2 regions of the Priestia sp. RMT2NF4 genome follow, and region 1 is predicted to be linked to the other one. Evidence: a T-box and tRNA genes for the amino acid it is inferred to sense, from the RefSeq annotation. Region 1 holds a T-box; the other holds one or more tRNA genes.
What was found. A T-box is a leader RNA that pairs with one kind of tRNA and senses whether it is charged. The one in region 1 lies ahead of thrS (threonine--tRNA ligase), so its partner is inferred to be a tRNA-Thr.

Region 1 (7,559 bases):
ACTGTTTCTGAATTCTGCTCACCATATTTACGTACGTTTACTGCTTTATCTTCTACTTCTTTATCCCCTACAACAAGCATGTAAGGAATTTTTTGCATTTGAGCCTCACGGATTTTATAGCCAATTTTCTCATCGCGAGAATCAAGTTCCACGCGAATACCCGCAAGCTGAAGCTGTTCTTGCACTTCTTTTGCATACTCAAGGTGAACCGTAGGTGATACCGGAATCACTTGAACTTGTACAGGTGCTAACCACGTTGGGAAAGCTCCTTTGTATTCTTCGATTAAGAAAGCTACAAAACGTTCCATTGTTGACACCACGCCGCGGTGAATAACAACAGGTCGATGCTGTTTTCCGTCTTCCCCTACATACGTTAAATCAAAGCGTTCAGGAAGTAAGAAATCCAATTGAACCGTAGATAGCGTCTCTTCTTTACCAAGAGCTGTTTTAACTTGAACATCTAGTTTTGGACCGTAGAATGCCGCTTCGCCTTCAGCTTCATAATAATCAAGGTCAAGCTCATCCATTGCATCTTTTAACATGCTTTGTGCTTTTTCCCACATTGCATCATCATCGAAGTATTTTTCTGTATCTTCAGGATCACGATAAGATAGACGGAATGAATAATTTTCAAATCCAAAATCTTTATAAACCGCTTCAACTAAGCGAACCACACGAATAAATTCTTCTTTGATTTGATCCGGACGTACAAAGATATGTGCATCATTTAACGTCATGCCTCGAACGCGCTGAAGTCCTGATAATGCTCCTGACATTTCGTAGCGGTGCATTGTTCCAAGTTCAGCAATACGGATTGGAAGCTCACGATAGCTGTGAATACCTTGTTTGTACACCATCATGTGATGAGGACAGTTCATTGGACGAAGAACCAGGTCTTCGTTATCCATTTCCATTGCAGGGAACATGTCATCTTGATAGTGCTCCCAGTGACCAGACGTTTTGTAAAGTTCTACACTTCCAAGCACCGGCGTGTAAACGTGCTGATAACCAAGGCTTACTTCTTTATCTACGATATAACGCTCGATAATACGGCGGATCGTCGCACCTTTTGGAAGCCATAAAGGCAGACCTTGTCCTACTTTTTGAGAATTTGTAAATAAGTTTAACTCTTTACCAAGTTTACGGTGGTCACGTTCTTTTGCTTCTTCAAGAAGACGAAGATGCTCGTCTAAATCTGCTTTTGTAAAGAATGCTGTACCGTAAATACGCTGCAGCATTTGATTGTCGCTGTCTCCGCGCCAATAAGCACCTGCTACGCTTAATAGTTTAAACTCTTTAATTTTACCTGTTGACGGCACGTGCACACCTCGGCAAAGATCAAAGAATTCGCCTTGTTGGTAAATCGTCACCTTTTCACCTGCTGGAATCGCATCGATCAATTCAAGCTTTAGTTCATCGCCAACTTCTTTAAAAAGTTGAATGGCTTCTTCACGAGAAACTTCTTTTCGTTCAATTTCAATATTTGAATTAACGATTTTTTTCATTTCTTTTTCAATTCTACCTAAATCTTCAGGAGTAATTGATTCTTCCATATCGATGTCATAGTAAAACCCATTTTCGATAACCGGGCCTACACCTAGCTGTACTTTTACATCTTTGTATAAACGTTTGATTGCTTGAGCCATTAAATGCGCTGTACTATGGCGCATAATTTCAAGCGCTTCAGGAGCATCTTGCGTAATGATTTCAAGACTGCCATCTTGTTCGATTGGCGTACGTAAATCCAGCAGCTCGCTGTTTACTTTACCTGCTAATGCTTTTTTCTTTAATCCCGGGCTAATAGAAGCCGCAATATCTTCTGTTGATGATCCTTTTGGATACTCTTTAACAGCTCCATCAGGAAATGTCATTTTGATTACTTCTGACACAACTTTCCACTCCTTTAACATAACTAATAAACTTTTTGTAAAAACAAAAAACTCGTCCCTTATAAAAAGGGACGAGTTGTGTATACACGCGGTACCACCCTTGTTTCCTCTTCGTATCTTGGATAACCCAAATAACCCGAAGCGGCTCGAGGTTTTATAACGGAAATTCCGTCAGTAATTACTAGAGACGCTGCTCGTTTACTACTGAAGTTTAGAGGTGGTAAGAATATATTCCGTGTTAGGAGATTTTCAGCCTAGATCTCCCTCTCTATAAACCGTAAATATACACTCATGTCCTCATCATAACTTGTGACATATAGCTGTTTTTCAATATGCATTTATTATATTCATTTTCAAAATAGAAATCAACCTTTCACGTTATATTTTGCTTTTGATCAAACGGAAATTCATTTTTTTCGTATAACATCACTTTTTCTTGAAAAATATTTTGAATGGTATAAACAAAACCATGATCATGCTGGTCGCTATACAGATGAATAGCAGCTGGAGATAAACTCAGCAAAGGCGCGATGATAGTTGAGTCTATGTATACTGATTCTTGTTCAGATAGAAAGGCCTCTGCTAGGGCTGCACATTCACGCTCCGGAACATATCTACTGCTTTGGTCGTACAATACAAACTTGTTTTTATTCAAATGCATTACATACACATCGCCTGTAGATGACTGTCTTTCATTAGCTGCTTGACGCAGCTGATGAATAAGAATTTGATAGTCTTGTTCAAGCTTATATTCATCAATCGCCAGCTCAGCATAATAGCGCAGCCGCTCTTGATATTCTTTTAAACGGAATTGGAGAAAAGACTCAAAGGTGAATGTTACATTATGAATGAAGAAGTCTTGAAGAGCCTGGCGGATAAGTAATTCTCTTGGAAGGGAAAATGTTTTTTGCGGAATTTCGCCTCTCTCTCCTTCCATAATCCCCCCCATAATTTGAAGCAGCAAATCTTGTTCTTCCTCTTCTGAATAGAAAAATTGTTCTTTTAATATGTTTACCATCATCTTTTTTTCTTTCTTTTTTAAAATCACGTGCGTTAATACCGGTATCACCATGTCTTGTAAAATGGCCTCTCGATTGTATGTCTCATCAATAACTAAAAGCTGATTATTCACCAACTTCAAGCACTGTGAACCATATGATAAAGCGCTTCGCTTCGCGCATAAAGACTCATATACAATGACTGCGTCTTCTACATATTTAAAGAATATTTTCATTCCTCATAGCCCCCCTTTGGACACGCTTTATTAATGTATATGGGGCAACATGCAAAAAAATGAGCAAGTCGTTACAAGAAATGTAAAACGACCTGCTCATCTATTTCGTTTATTCTCTCCATTCATTTCAACGGGAATGGCTAGAGACTTAATTCGTTCCATGACACGAGCGGCTTTGAGCTCTTCCTGCTCGCCTCGTTGGGTATAAGTCAAATGATGTTGAAGCTCTTTAAAATTTAAATTCGAGCTGAAAAATGTCGGCAAATTTTCGAGCATGCGGAATTGTAAAATGGTTCCGAGCACATCGTCTCGCATCCAGCTCGTTACAGATTCTGCTCCGAGATCATCAAGCATAAGAACCGGTACTTTTTTGACATACTCTATTTTCTCATTGAAGCTTTGATCTTGAAACGAACCTTTTAACTCACGCAAAAACTCCGGGACATACAGAATCGTAGATTTCACTTTCTTTTCGGCTAACGCATTGGCAATTGCTCCAAGAAAATACGTCTTCCCCACACCAAACGAACCGTGTAAATATAAAGCTTTCATTTTCTTATTTGGCTCATATTCTCGCACAAAATCTCTTACTAATTTAATGGCTTCAAATCTTCCCTGCTCAATTTCAATATCAGACATCGTTGCCTGTAAAATTTCTTTGGGCACGTACATACACTGAATAAAAGATTCTTGTTCTTTTCGCTCATCTTCTTGTACTTTTCTAGGACAGCGTTCATACTGTAAATCAATATTACGGCCTTTTACAACCAGCTGAGGGTGATACCCCTTCACCATATTGACACAGCTTTGCAGAGAAGGACATTTATCACAGCATTTGCTCTGATCGATAAATTCATGCATCTTCATCAAGCCTCGGTCGACCATTTGCTCATCTAACTCATGGCGATGCTCTTGCAGAAACGTTTTAACTTCGGGATTAGACAGAATACTGTTTCTTAATGCTTCTAAACGTGCTTTAAAATCCTTTTTGTTCACTAACTGATTTAGTGAATCATTGATAGGCTTCATCTTTTTCACCTCATCTCTATCATACCTGCTTTTTATTCTTTATGCTTTTGTTTTAGCTCTTGATCTAACTGCTTGAGCTCTTCTTGTAGCTTTCGTTTTTCTTCTTCAAATCCATCCACTTCTTTTGAAGGCTGCTTTTTCTCTTCTTTTTCTTCATCGCTCAACCACTCTGGCACCATTTCTTTACGCACAATTTTTCGTCCGGCCGTTTTTTTATTTTGCTTTGCCTCGGTCCAGTTCTGATATTCTTTCTGTTCATTTTTAGCTAAATTCATGGCATCTTGAACAGTTTGTACCTTTTTGCGCGCCCAGTGTCCAGCAATTTTCTCTACATAGCTCTTAGATAATTTCATATCGGACCTTAGCATAACATAGTAAATCAGAACATTTACTACCCCTGGTGAAAGCTTTTGATTAAACATCACTTCTTCAATCATTTGCAAATCTGCTTTTGATGGCTCTGCCCCCCCTGAAAACTCGATCAATAGCTGTCGAGGAGAGGTGACTTCTAGCTGTTGAATGAGCTGCTCTTCCTTAGTCTGAGGCTGCTTTTCCTGCATGGTACGAAGCATAGGAGGCTGAATTTGTTCGCTTAGATTGGGAAGTGCTTCTCCATTTTCAAATTGGTAAAAGGACTGTGCTGCTTTTCTAAGCAATTCAATATCAACTTGATCATTCTCATTTAGCGAATCGAGCACTACATTTTTCATTTGAAGAGGATCAATGCCATATAAAAAAGCTAACTTTTCAATCGCTTGTTTTACTTTAGATGTAATGGACCTTTTCGAAATCATTGAATCTGTTAGGCCTGCTAAAAATAAATCAAAATCAAAGGAATCCGGGCTCATCTCAATAGAAGCACGGTTTGAAGAATCTATAAAGTCCGTTTGAGCATCAGGAGAAAATACATCCTTGCTTTCAGACTGAAAACTTGGAGCCAGCTCCGTTGCTTTAACTGATTTAAATACATCGTTAAATGAATGCGTCACATCTTTGAACGATTGATCATCCACGAGTGAATCCGAAAAATAATTTTTTATTTTTTGAAAGATGGATTTTCCTAGTCGGTTATATAAATATACATTTAACACGCCATCGTTAAAGAACTGATGGGGCGTAAGAGGAGGAATGAGCTCATAAATGAACACACGAACATCATCTTCTTCCTTAATATATGTTTTTAACAAACCAATACCTTCTAATTTTAACCGCTCATGGTAAATAGCTTTCAAATTAATTTGCATCATTGACATTAGGTGATGATGCGTAGACTCTTTTCCCCATAAACGATCTTGTTCCAGCTCGCTCCATAGCGTCATATACAAACCAAAACACGTCGTACCCACCAACGGCTGATAGAGCATTGTTAAAATCTTTCGGTCGTATTCCTGCAGTATGCCGCTCGAACGAACAACATAACGATCGACCGGTATCATTTCTTTCCAATGTTGTTCTTTCATGTCGTTCCCTACCTACTTTTAAAGTAATAGAAATGACAAAAAAAGAGCCTAAAGAATACTTCAATAGCTCTTTTACAGTCGTTCCTTCTTAATTAAATCTTTTAATTCATCAATAAATACATTGATGTCTTTAAATTGTCGGTATACCGAAGCAAATCGAACATAAGAGACTTCATCGATAGCAGCTAATCGCTCCATCACCATTTCTCCTACCACATCTGACTGCACCTCTGATGTACCCTGACTGCGCAGCTCTGTTTCAATATCGTGTACGGTATCTTCCAGTTGTTTTAAGCTTACTTGGCGTTTTTCACACGCCTTAATTAACCCTCGAAGGATTTTGTCTTTGCTGAACTCTTCTCTCGCTCCATCTTTTTTTACAACAATTAACGGAAGTTCTTCTACTTTCTCAAAAGTTGTAAAACGATAGTGACACTCTTCGCATTCACGTCTTCTACGAATAGAGCGGCCTTCTTCTACAGGGCGCGAGTCCAGCACTCTCGTTCCATTGTAATGACAGGATGGGCACTTCATATTCTCAGCTCCAATAATAAACCTTGTTTTTCTTTTTATTTTCTCTCATATAAGTTAATTTTCATCTATGTTAGCCGGCTATTCGCCATTTATTATGATTGTCATCATCATTTCCTTTATCAAACACGATGCTATATTAAAGGATTTACTTTATTCCATCTTATAGAAAACAAGGCTTGAATACAAGTAAAGGAAAAGGAATTTCCCCATTTTATTTCCTGAAATTCAAAAATGATAAGGAACTTACGAAGAAAGAGGAATAAGTTTTTGATCAAAGCTCTTATAAAGCGTACGTACAAGTTCTTTGCTAAAACCAAAATCAACTGGCACCACTTTTGACTCTGTTGTAGCAGAAAAATCGATAGCGGTTTCAAGAGGACGTACGCTAATAATGGTAATCACAACAAAAGCTTTTCTTCCTTTTACAACGTTTAAGCTAATTTCTCCTCGCTCTTCATACGCAGCAAGTATCTCTATCCCTTGCATATGCTTCAACATTTCATGAACTTGCTTAAATGCATTCCCAGCCGTTGTTTTGTAATAATGCGTTTTTAGAGTCGGATCTGAATGACGATCGCTTGTTTCTACATGATTAGAAAATAAAGATTTAACTACTTGTACTACCCCCATGTTGTTATCCCCTTTGTTTTTGCATATTAAAAATTTATATACTAAAAAGAGGTGTGTAATACACCTCTTAACTTACGTAATCAATCGACACTATTAAAGTGCATTCGCTTTAGTTTGTTTTACCTGAACAGGACCCATTCCACGTGGTAATTCAATTGTTTCACGTGTCTGTGCACTTAGAGCATCTGCAATATAATCTGCTGCGATTGTAGGATCTAAATGACCACAAGTATAAACATCGATACTTGCATAACCATGCTCTGGGAAGCTGTGAATCGTTAAATGTGATTCTGAAATAATAACAACGCCACTTACACCTTGAGGTGCAAATTTATGGAACGCTACTTCGCGAACTTCCGCACCAGATTTTAAAGCTGCATCAACAAACGTTTTTTCAATATAATCAATATCATTTAACTTATCGAAATCGCATCCCCATAATTCTGAGATGACATGACGACCCATTGTTTCCATAATGATATTTCCCCCTTTAACAATTTTTAATCGTTAAACATGAAGTTCTTTCGCCATATAGCATGTTAACTACCACGGGGGAAAGTTAGTCCAAAGAGGTCCTAACCCTTTAAGTAGCCACATCACCGAAAGGTACACAAGAAGTTCACGAAACATAGTATACTTTGTTTACATTTATTTTGCAATACGTGTTTTGATTTTATTAAAGATTGTTCCCGCAGATAGACCTATACAAATTACCCCTGTATTCTCGTGAGACAGTGTGTAAAAGCTGCTAAACGACTATTCATTTTTTTATTAAAATTGAGG
Region 2 (7,559 bases), on a different contig from region 1:
CCGATAACAAGGTCTGGTTTTGTTGCGCTCATTGCTGCAAACGGAGAAACAAGAATAAGTATTAATACGATGATCATGATGAACGAGCGTTTTTTGGACCCTTTTTTAGCAGAGTGTTCAATCGTTCGCAGAATTCCATCAAAAATAAGCGCTAATAATGCTGCTGGAACGGCTCCTAATAAAATCAAACTATTATCGCTTCGGTCAATACCAAGCAAAATTAAGCTTCCGAGTCCGCCTGCTCCGATAAGAGCCACGATTGTCGCTGTACCAATAATGAGTACCATCGCTGTGCGAATTCCGGCCATAATGACAGGAAGCGCTAGAGGAAGTTCTACTTTGATTAATCGTCTCCACGAGTTCATCCCCATGGCTTTGGATGCTTCAATTAAAGATGGGTCCACTTCTTTAATTCCGGTATATGTATTTCGTACAATAGGAAGAAGCGAATATAAAAACAGTGCAATAACCGCGGGAAAGGTTCCAATTCCGACAAGAGGAATCAGTAATCCTAATAAAGCGAGTGAAGGAATGGTTTGCAGTACGGCTGTTACGCCAATGATCGGTTCAGCAATGCGGTCATGCCTCGTTAAGTACAGTCCAAGCGGCACTGAAATTAATACGGCGATCACAAGAGCCAGTACTGAAATTTGAATGTGTTCAAGAAGAGCTTGAAACAGGGCATCTCCTCGTTGATCTAATAATGTGCTTAGTGCATTCATTACAGCGTTCCTCCTTCTTTCGTTTTATCAGAAAGAAACGCTAATAGAGTTTTGCGCGTTACAACGCCAATGCGTTTGCTCCCTTTTTTCACAGCTATTGCTTCATGGTCGTAAAGGGCGTCCATTGCCTGCTGAACAGTGGCGGTTGAAGCTAGCTCTTCAGTAGGTTCTACGTCTGGCTGTTCACTTTCTTTGACAAACATATCCAATGTCTCAAATAAAGCATTTCCTTGATTTCCAATAAATGTTTTTACAAACTCATTTTTAGGCTTTTGAATGAATTCCTCCGGGGTGCCAACTTGAACAATTTCCCCATCTTTCATCAGGCAGATACGATCTCCAAGCGTCATGGCTTCGCTCATATCATGCGTAACAAACACAAATGTTTTTTTGATTTTTTCTTTTAAGCTAATAACATCTTGTTGAAGCTGTTCGCGGCTTAACGGATCGAGGGCACTAAAGGGTTCGTCCATTAAAATAACGGGGGGATCAGCTGCGAGGGCACGTGCTACACCTACACGTTGCTGCTGGCCACCTGAGAGCTCAGACGGCTTTCGGTTTCGATATTGCTTTGGGTCTAGTCCTACCAAGGTAAGTAGTTCATCAATACGCGTTTTAATTTTGTTTTTCTTCCAATGCTTCATCTCCGGTACAATGGCTATATTCTCAGCAATGGTCATGTGAGGAAAAAGAGCAATCTGCTGTAGCACATAACCAATGTTCCAGCGCAGCTCATGTATGTTGTGGTCCGATACGAGCTTATCTTTTATGTATAGTTCTCCTTCGGTAATATCATGAAGACGGTTAATCATTTTTAAGGTGGTTGTTTTCCCACATCCACTCGGACCAATTAAAACGAAAAACTCTCCTTCTTTTATTTCTAGATTAATATTTTTCACGGCGGTCGTACCGTCTGGATATTGCTTTGACACATTCTTAAACGTAATCAAATTATCGTTCACACTCCCTGTTGAAATTTAACCCCTAGTTTCGTGTACCCAATACTTAGAGGCAATAAACATTCTTTTAAGAATATTTCTAAATATGATTCATAAGACATAGTGGAAAAGATACACATGTTTTCTAACAGCCTCCTAATAAGGCTATCAAACTGTTAAAGTTTTCACAAGGCGGGGAAGAATAATTCGGAGAATAAATTTAAAGCCAATCCAAATAAAAAAACCTTCTTTCAACAAGAAAGAAGGTTTTTGAGTATGCTAGCGACAGGGATCGAACCTGCGACCTCTTGCTTACCATGCAAGTGCTCTACCTACTGAGCTACACCAGCGTCTTGGAAAATTATATCACGTTTAAATTTATTTAGGAAGCGCTTTTTAAATTTTTTTTATTGGTATATTCTCTAATTTGCGTCTTCTGAAATTCGCACTTTCTACAAAGTTCCATATTTCATGTTAGAACTTCTTACATAAATTGTGTGAATTTTCTTTTTTTATATTACCCTTAGTAAAATAGCTTACAAAAGAAGGGAAGAAAATAGATGGAACAACAACCAACCATGACAAAATCAAAAACGGCAACTCCCTACCCAAGAGACTGCACGTTCAGCCTGGAAGATTGGACGACGCTTGCTAAGTATTGGTACCCCGTCGCACGCTGCAGTGATGTAACAGAAAAACCAACGTCCGTAAAATTACTAGATGTAAATCTAGTTTTATACCGCACCACACACAAAGTTGTAGCGGCACGTGATTTATGCGTTCACCGAGGCACCCCGCTTAGCATGGGCTGGGTGGAAGATGATGAAATTGTCTGTCCTTACCACGGCTTCCGCTACGCAACGGACGGCGCATGCACGTCAATTCCAGCTCACCCTGACGCCAACATTTCTCCCCGTCTCTGTATGGCCGTCTATCCAGTTATTGAACGATATGGATTAGTGTGGACGTCCCTGACAGGAGAACAAGATAACCTGCCTTATTTCGATGCGTGGGAGGACCCTGATTTTCAGCAAATTGTTTGTCCGAGCTTTGATATCATGGGTTCAGCCGGTCGTCAAATGGAAGGCTTTTTAGACGTAGCTCATTTTGCTTGGGTTCACACAGACACATTTGGTGATCGAAACAACGCCTTTGTGCCTAAATATAAAGTAAGCGATACAGACTATGGGCTTCATGTAGAATATACGAGCACCGTGAGCAATTATTCCAAAGAACAGCAGCATTTAAATCCACCTGATTTTAAATGGCTTCGCGTCTTTGATGTTTATCCCCCGTTTACAGCTACGCTAAAAGTATACTTCCCAGAAGGCGCAGAGCTGTGGATTATGAATGCAGTCTCTCCTATTTCAGCCCGCGAAACACGTTTATTCGCGCCAATCGCTCGAAACTTTGACAAAGATTCTCCCGTTGAAGGTGTGTATGACTTTAACCTTCGCGTCTTTGACGAAGACCGTGAAATGGTTGAAAACCAAAAACCTGAAGACTTGCCTTTAGACCTGCAGATGGAAGCGCATATTATGGCTGATCAAACGTCCATCGGTTACAGGAAATTATTAAAGAAAATGGGCTTAAGCTTTAGATATACAAGCTAAAAAAAATCCCCGCTGTCTCAGCGGGGATTTTTTTTATTTAGCAAACTGCTCGCGTGCTGCTTTTTCCTTTATCACTTCATCTTCACTTGCCGGCGTTGCGCGTTTCATGAAGAATGAAAGAATTAAGGCAACCACCACTAGGACTACTGAGACAGCAAACGCATCGTTAATCCCTTGTACCATTGCCTGCATCTCAATCTGTTCTTTCATTTGAGCTGCCCCGGCTGCGGTTGCATTAGCTGCTCCTGCTCCGCTCATTGCATCTTGAGCGAGCTCTTTTGCATGAGTAGCTGTACGGTTTGACATCACCGTTACTAAAAGAGCCGAACCAATAGCTCCCGATACTTGTTGAAGCGTATTGTTCATCGCAGTACCATGCGGATTAAAACGCTGCGGAAGCTGATTTAATCCGTTTGTCATAACCGGCATCATCACCATAGACATTCCGAACATACGAAGCGTGTAAAGCGTAATGAGCGTTGTATAGGTCGTATCAAGCTCTAAGTTACTGAAGAAATACGTCGTAACGGCTGTAATCGTTAGACCCGTTACAGCCAATGCACGCGCTCCGAATTTATCAAATAATTTTCCGGTAATCGGTGACATCACACCCATTAGCAGCGCACCTGGAAGCATTAGTAATCCTGAATGAAGCGGAGAGATGCCTCGTACCGTTTGAACATAAATTGGCATTAGCAGCATGGCTGAGAATAATGCCATTGTGATCACCATCGAAATCGTTGATGATAAAGCAAACATTGGATATTTAAAAATGCGGAATTCAAGCATCGGTGTTTTAAGCTTGAACTGACGTGTAATAAATAAAATCAGAGCCACAGCTCCTACGATAATGGTACCGTATACTTCCACAGAATCCCAGCCTTTATCCCCTGCTGAGCTAAACCCGTATAGAAGTCCGCCAAATCCAATTGTAGATAGCAAAAGGGATAAAAAATCCAAATTGATTTCCACTTTTTCTTTTTTGTCTTTTAATAGGAAGAAAGCGCCTATTAATACAATGGCTGCGATTGGCGTAACAAGGTGGAACAGCATTCTCCACTCATAGTGTTCAATTAGCCATCCTGATAATGTAGGACCAATTGCCGGAGCAAAAATCATAACTAAACCGAAAATCCCCATCGCAGCTCCGCGTTTTTCTAATGGAAAACTTGTGAGCAATACGTTCATTAAAAGCGGCATCATAATAGCTGCGCCTGACGCTTGAATAATACGAGCGGTTAACAACACAGAAAATATGGGCGAAGCACCTGCAAGTATTGTTCCTGCTGTAAATAAAGTCATCGCCGTTAAAAATAAGCCTCTGACAGAATAGCGCTGAATTAAAAAAGCGGTAGTTGGAATCATAATACCATTCACTAACATATAACCAGTAGAAAGCCACTGGACAGTTGACGTTGTCACATCTAAGTCTTTCATAATAGACGGCAGCGCCACATTTAATAACGTTTCATTCAATAATGAGATAAAAGCGCCAATTAACAAAATAGCAATTATGCCATAAGGCGGCTTTTCCATTTGATTTATCGATCGACTCATTATTGTACCTCCTTATACTTTAGGTTCATTTTTTTAGACACGTGTTCTACATAGAGTATATTATACTGTGAGTTCAATTTATGCAAGTGAAAAATCTTACGTTCACGTTCTTTATTTTCTCAACTTTTTTAGTCCTATAATCCTTTTATACCAATATATTGTCGTGATATCGTTCAGTTTTCTGAAAAGAACATTTGTGTAAACGCTTTAAATCATGTATCATAAAGTTGGACCATGAGTCTAATTTTACATTTAGGTGATAATAATGAATAATCGAAAACAGCAAGTTGTAAAAAATGCACACCATCTCTTCGTTGAAAAGGGATTTCAAGCTACATCCATTCAAGACATCATTGATTATAGCGGCATTTCAAAAGGAACATTCTACAACTATTTTTCTTCAAAAAATGAATTGTTAATCGCTGTTTTTACCTGGCTTCATACAACAATTGAACAAGAGCGCAATCAGCTGCTGGTTGGTAAAAGTCTGACCGATGTAGATGTATTTATTAAACAGATCGATGCGCAGATGAAAAACCATCACAAACATAAATTTTTTACGTTACTTGAAGAAGTATTTGTTTCTAATGATCCTGATTTAAAAGCATACATAAAAAAAACCCAGTTCATTGAAGTAAACTGGTTCTACAAACGGTTTATTGATTTATTTGGACAAGAAAAGAAACCTTATCTGCTAGATTGTGCAATTATGTTTCTTGGCATGCTTCACCGCAACTTTCACTATAATTTTATGGTCAACGGTACAAATACCGATCCCCATGAGATTATAACTTACAGCGTTAAGCGTCTGCTTCCTCTTGTAGACGAAGTAGCAAGTTCAGGAGACATTTTGCTCGATCCGCAAACGATCAAAGAATGGCTTCCATCTTGCCCAAATACTAAAAATCAAATAGAACAGGACATTTCCGCAGCACTTATCGATTTAAAAAAGCAAGCTCACAAACAATTTACGGATGAATTCGAACGTCAAAAATGCACAGAGCTTATTAGTTTTATTGAAGAAGAGATGTTTAAACAATCGAATCCACGCAAGTTTGTTGTGGATAGTGCCCTTCATTCATTAAAGCAGCTGCCTGTTAACAACAGTAAAACGAACCTAGAGGAACTGCAAACGATGATTGATCAGTATGTGAGTGAACTTCAATCAACAGCTAGAAGCAACTAAACATATGAAATTCACGCTCACCATAACAACAAAAAACGAACGATTATGATTTTTTAATTAATCGTTCGTTTGTAATTCCAACTAAAATACTTTTATCCCAGCCTCTTTTTTATTTTCCTCCAGTAAACGAAATTCCTTTAATGAAATATTTGTTAAAAAACGCATAAATGAGCAAAATTGGAAGTGTAAAAACCATGGAAGCTGCCATAATATAGTTCCAATAACTGATATACTGACCTTTAAATGTGTTAAGACCTAAAGTCAACGTAAACATATTTTCATCAGACATCACAATTAAAGGCTTCATAAAATCATTCCAAAACCCCATAAATACAAAAATCGTTTGTGCTGCTAAGGCAGGTTTTGCAAGTGGAAGGACTATTTTGAAGAATGTTCCAAACTTCGATAACCCATCCAACTCCGCTGCTTCTTCAAGCTCTTTTGGGAAATTAATAAAAAATTGACGCATCATAAATATAAAAGTCGCATTTACCATTCCCGGTACAATCATTCCCTGATAGGTATTTAACCAGCCTAACTCTTTTAAAATTAAAAAATTAGGAATCATCGTTACTTGTCCAGGAATCATAAGCACCGCTAAAATAATAATAAATAAACTTTTCTTTCCCGGGAAACTGAGGCGTGCAAGGGCATAACCAGCCATTGAGTTAAATAGCAAATTTAGAGCTGTTCCTACTACGGCAATGAATAAGCTATTAAACATCCAGCGAGGGAACAGCTTTTGTTCCACAAAAATTTGTTTATAGTTGTCTAGCGTAAAGTGTTTCGGAATAAAGTTCACCGTACCTGACACAATTTCTTCTAGCGTTTTAAAAGAAGCGGACAGCGCCCAAATAAATGGAATCAGAGTAATCAGCGCGTATATGCTTAAAATCGTATATAAAATGAGGACTCCTGTTTTTTTCTTCAACTTTTTCTTCCCCCCTTAGTACATACTTTCTTCTTTTGAAAACTTTCTCTGAATAACCGTTGCCACCAAAATCACGAGCGCCAGCATAAAGGCTAGTGCTGCAGCATACCCCATAGTACCTAAATTTTTAAATGCATATTGATAAATAAGCAGAACAACAGTCAGAGTCGAGTTATTAGGACCTCCTGAACCTCCTGAGAAAATAAACGATTGATCAAATAACTGAAACGTACCAATCAGTCCCATGATCACTACGAATGATGTAACCGGTCGCAGATTCGGAACTGTAATATGCCAAAATCGTTGAAATACATTAGCCCCATCTAACTGAGCTGCTTCATAAAGCGAATCTGGTACGTCTTGCAAAGCTGCCAAATAAATAACCATAAAAAATGGAGCTGTTGCCCAGATGTTCATAATCATAATGGCAATCAAAGCGACCTGAGGATCTCCAAGCCAATTGTAAGTTGGAAGACCAACAAACTTTAAAAACTCGTTCACAATTCCATTTTGATTGTACATCCACATAAAAATAAGCGTTAATACAGCCGATGATGTAAGTGTAGGTAAAAAATAAATAATGCGAAAAACTTTTTCTGCTTTTAGCCCTGC

Region 2: it has a tRNA-Thr gene. The T-box ahead of thrS (threonine--tRNA ligase) is inferred to sense a tRNA for this amino acid. The anticodon was not compared.

What each region holds. Positions count from the first base shown of each region.
Region 1 covers NZ_JBLQZO010000004.1:146,906-154,464, reverse strand. Annotated here, with positions in the region: gene thrS (threonine--tRNA ligase) at 1-1,910, opposite strand, end outside; T-box leader at 1,954-2,202, opposite strand; gene ytxC (sporulation protein YtxC) at 2,263-3,123, opposite strand; gene dnaI (primosomal protein DnaI) at 3,220-4,152, opposite strand; gene ACMX9J_RS18305 (replication initiation and membrane attachment family protein) at 4,185-5,612, opposite strand; gene nrdR (transcriptional regulator NrdR) at 5,685-6,146, opposite strand; gene ACMX9J_RS18295 (hypothetical protein) at 6,390-6,776, opposite strand; gene speD (adenosylmethionine decarboxylase) at 6,870-7,250, opposite strand.
Region 2 covers NZ_JBLQZO010000002.1:262,397-269,955, forward strand. Annotated here, with positions in the region: gene ACMX9J_RS10550 (ABC transporter permease/substrate-binding protein) at 1-722, opposite strand, end outside; gene ACMX9J_RS10555 (ABC transporter ATP-binding protein) at 722-1,672, opposite strand; tRNA gene ACMX9J_RS10560 (tRNA-Thr) at 1,938-2,010, opposite strand; gene ACMX9J_RS10565 (aromatic ring-hydroxylating oxygenase subunit alpha) at 2,221-3,273, shown strand; gene ACMX9J_RS10570 (DHA2 family efflux MFS transporter permease subunit) at 3,307-4,830, opposite strand; gene ACMX9J_RS10575 (TetR/AcrR family transcriptional regulator) at 5,096-6,016, shown strand; gene ACMX9J_RS10580 (carbohydrate ABC transporter permease) at 6,126-6,947, opposite strand; gene ACMX9J_RS10585 (carbohydrate ABC transporter permease) at 6,963-7,559, opposite strand, start outside.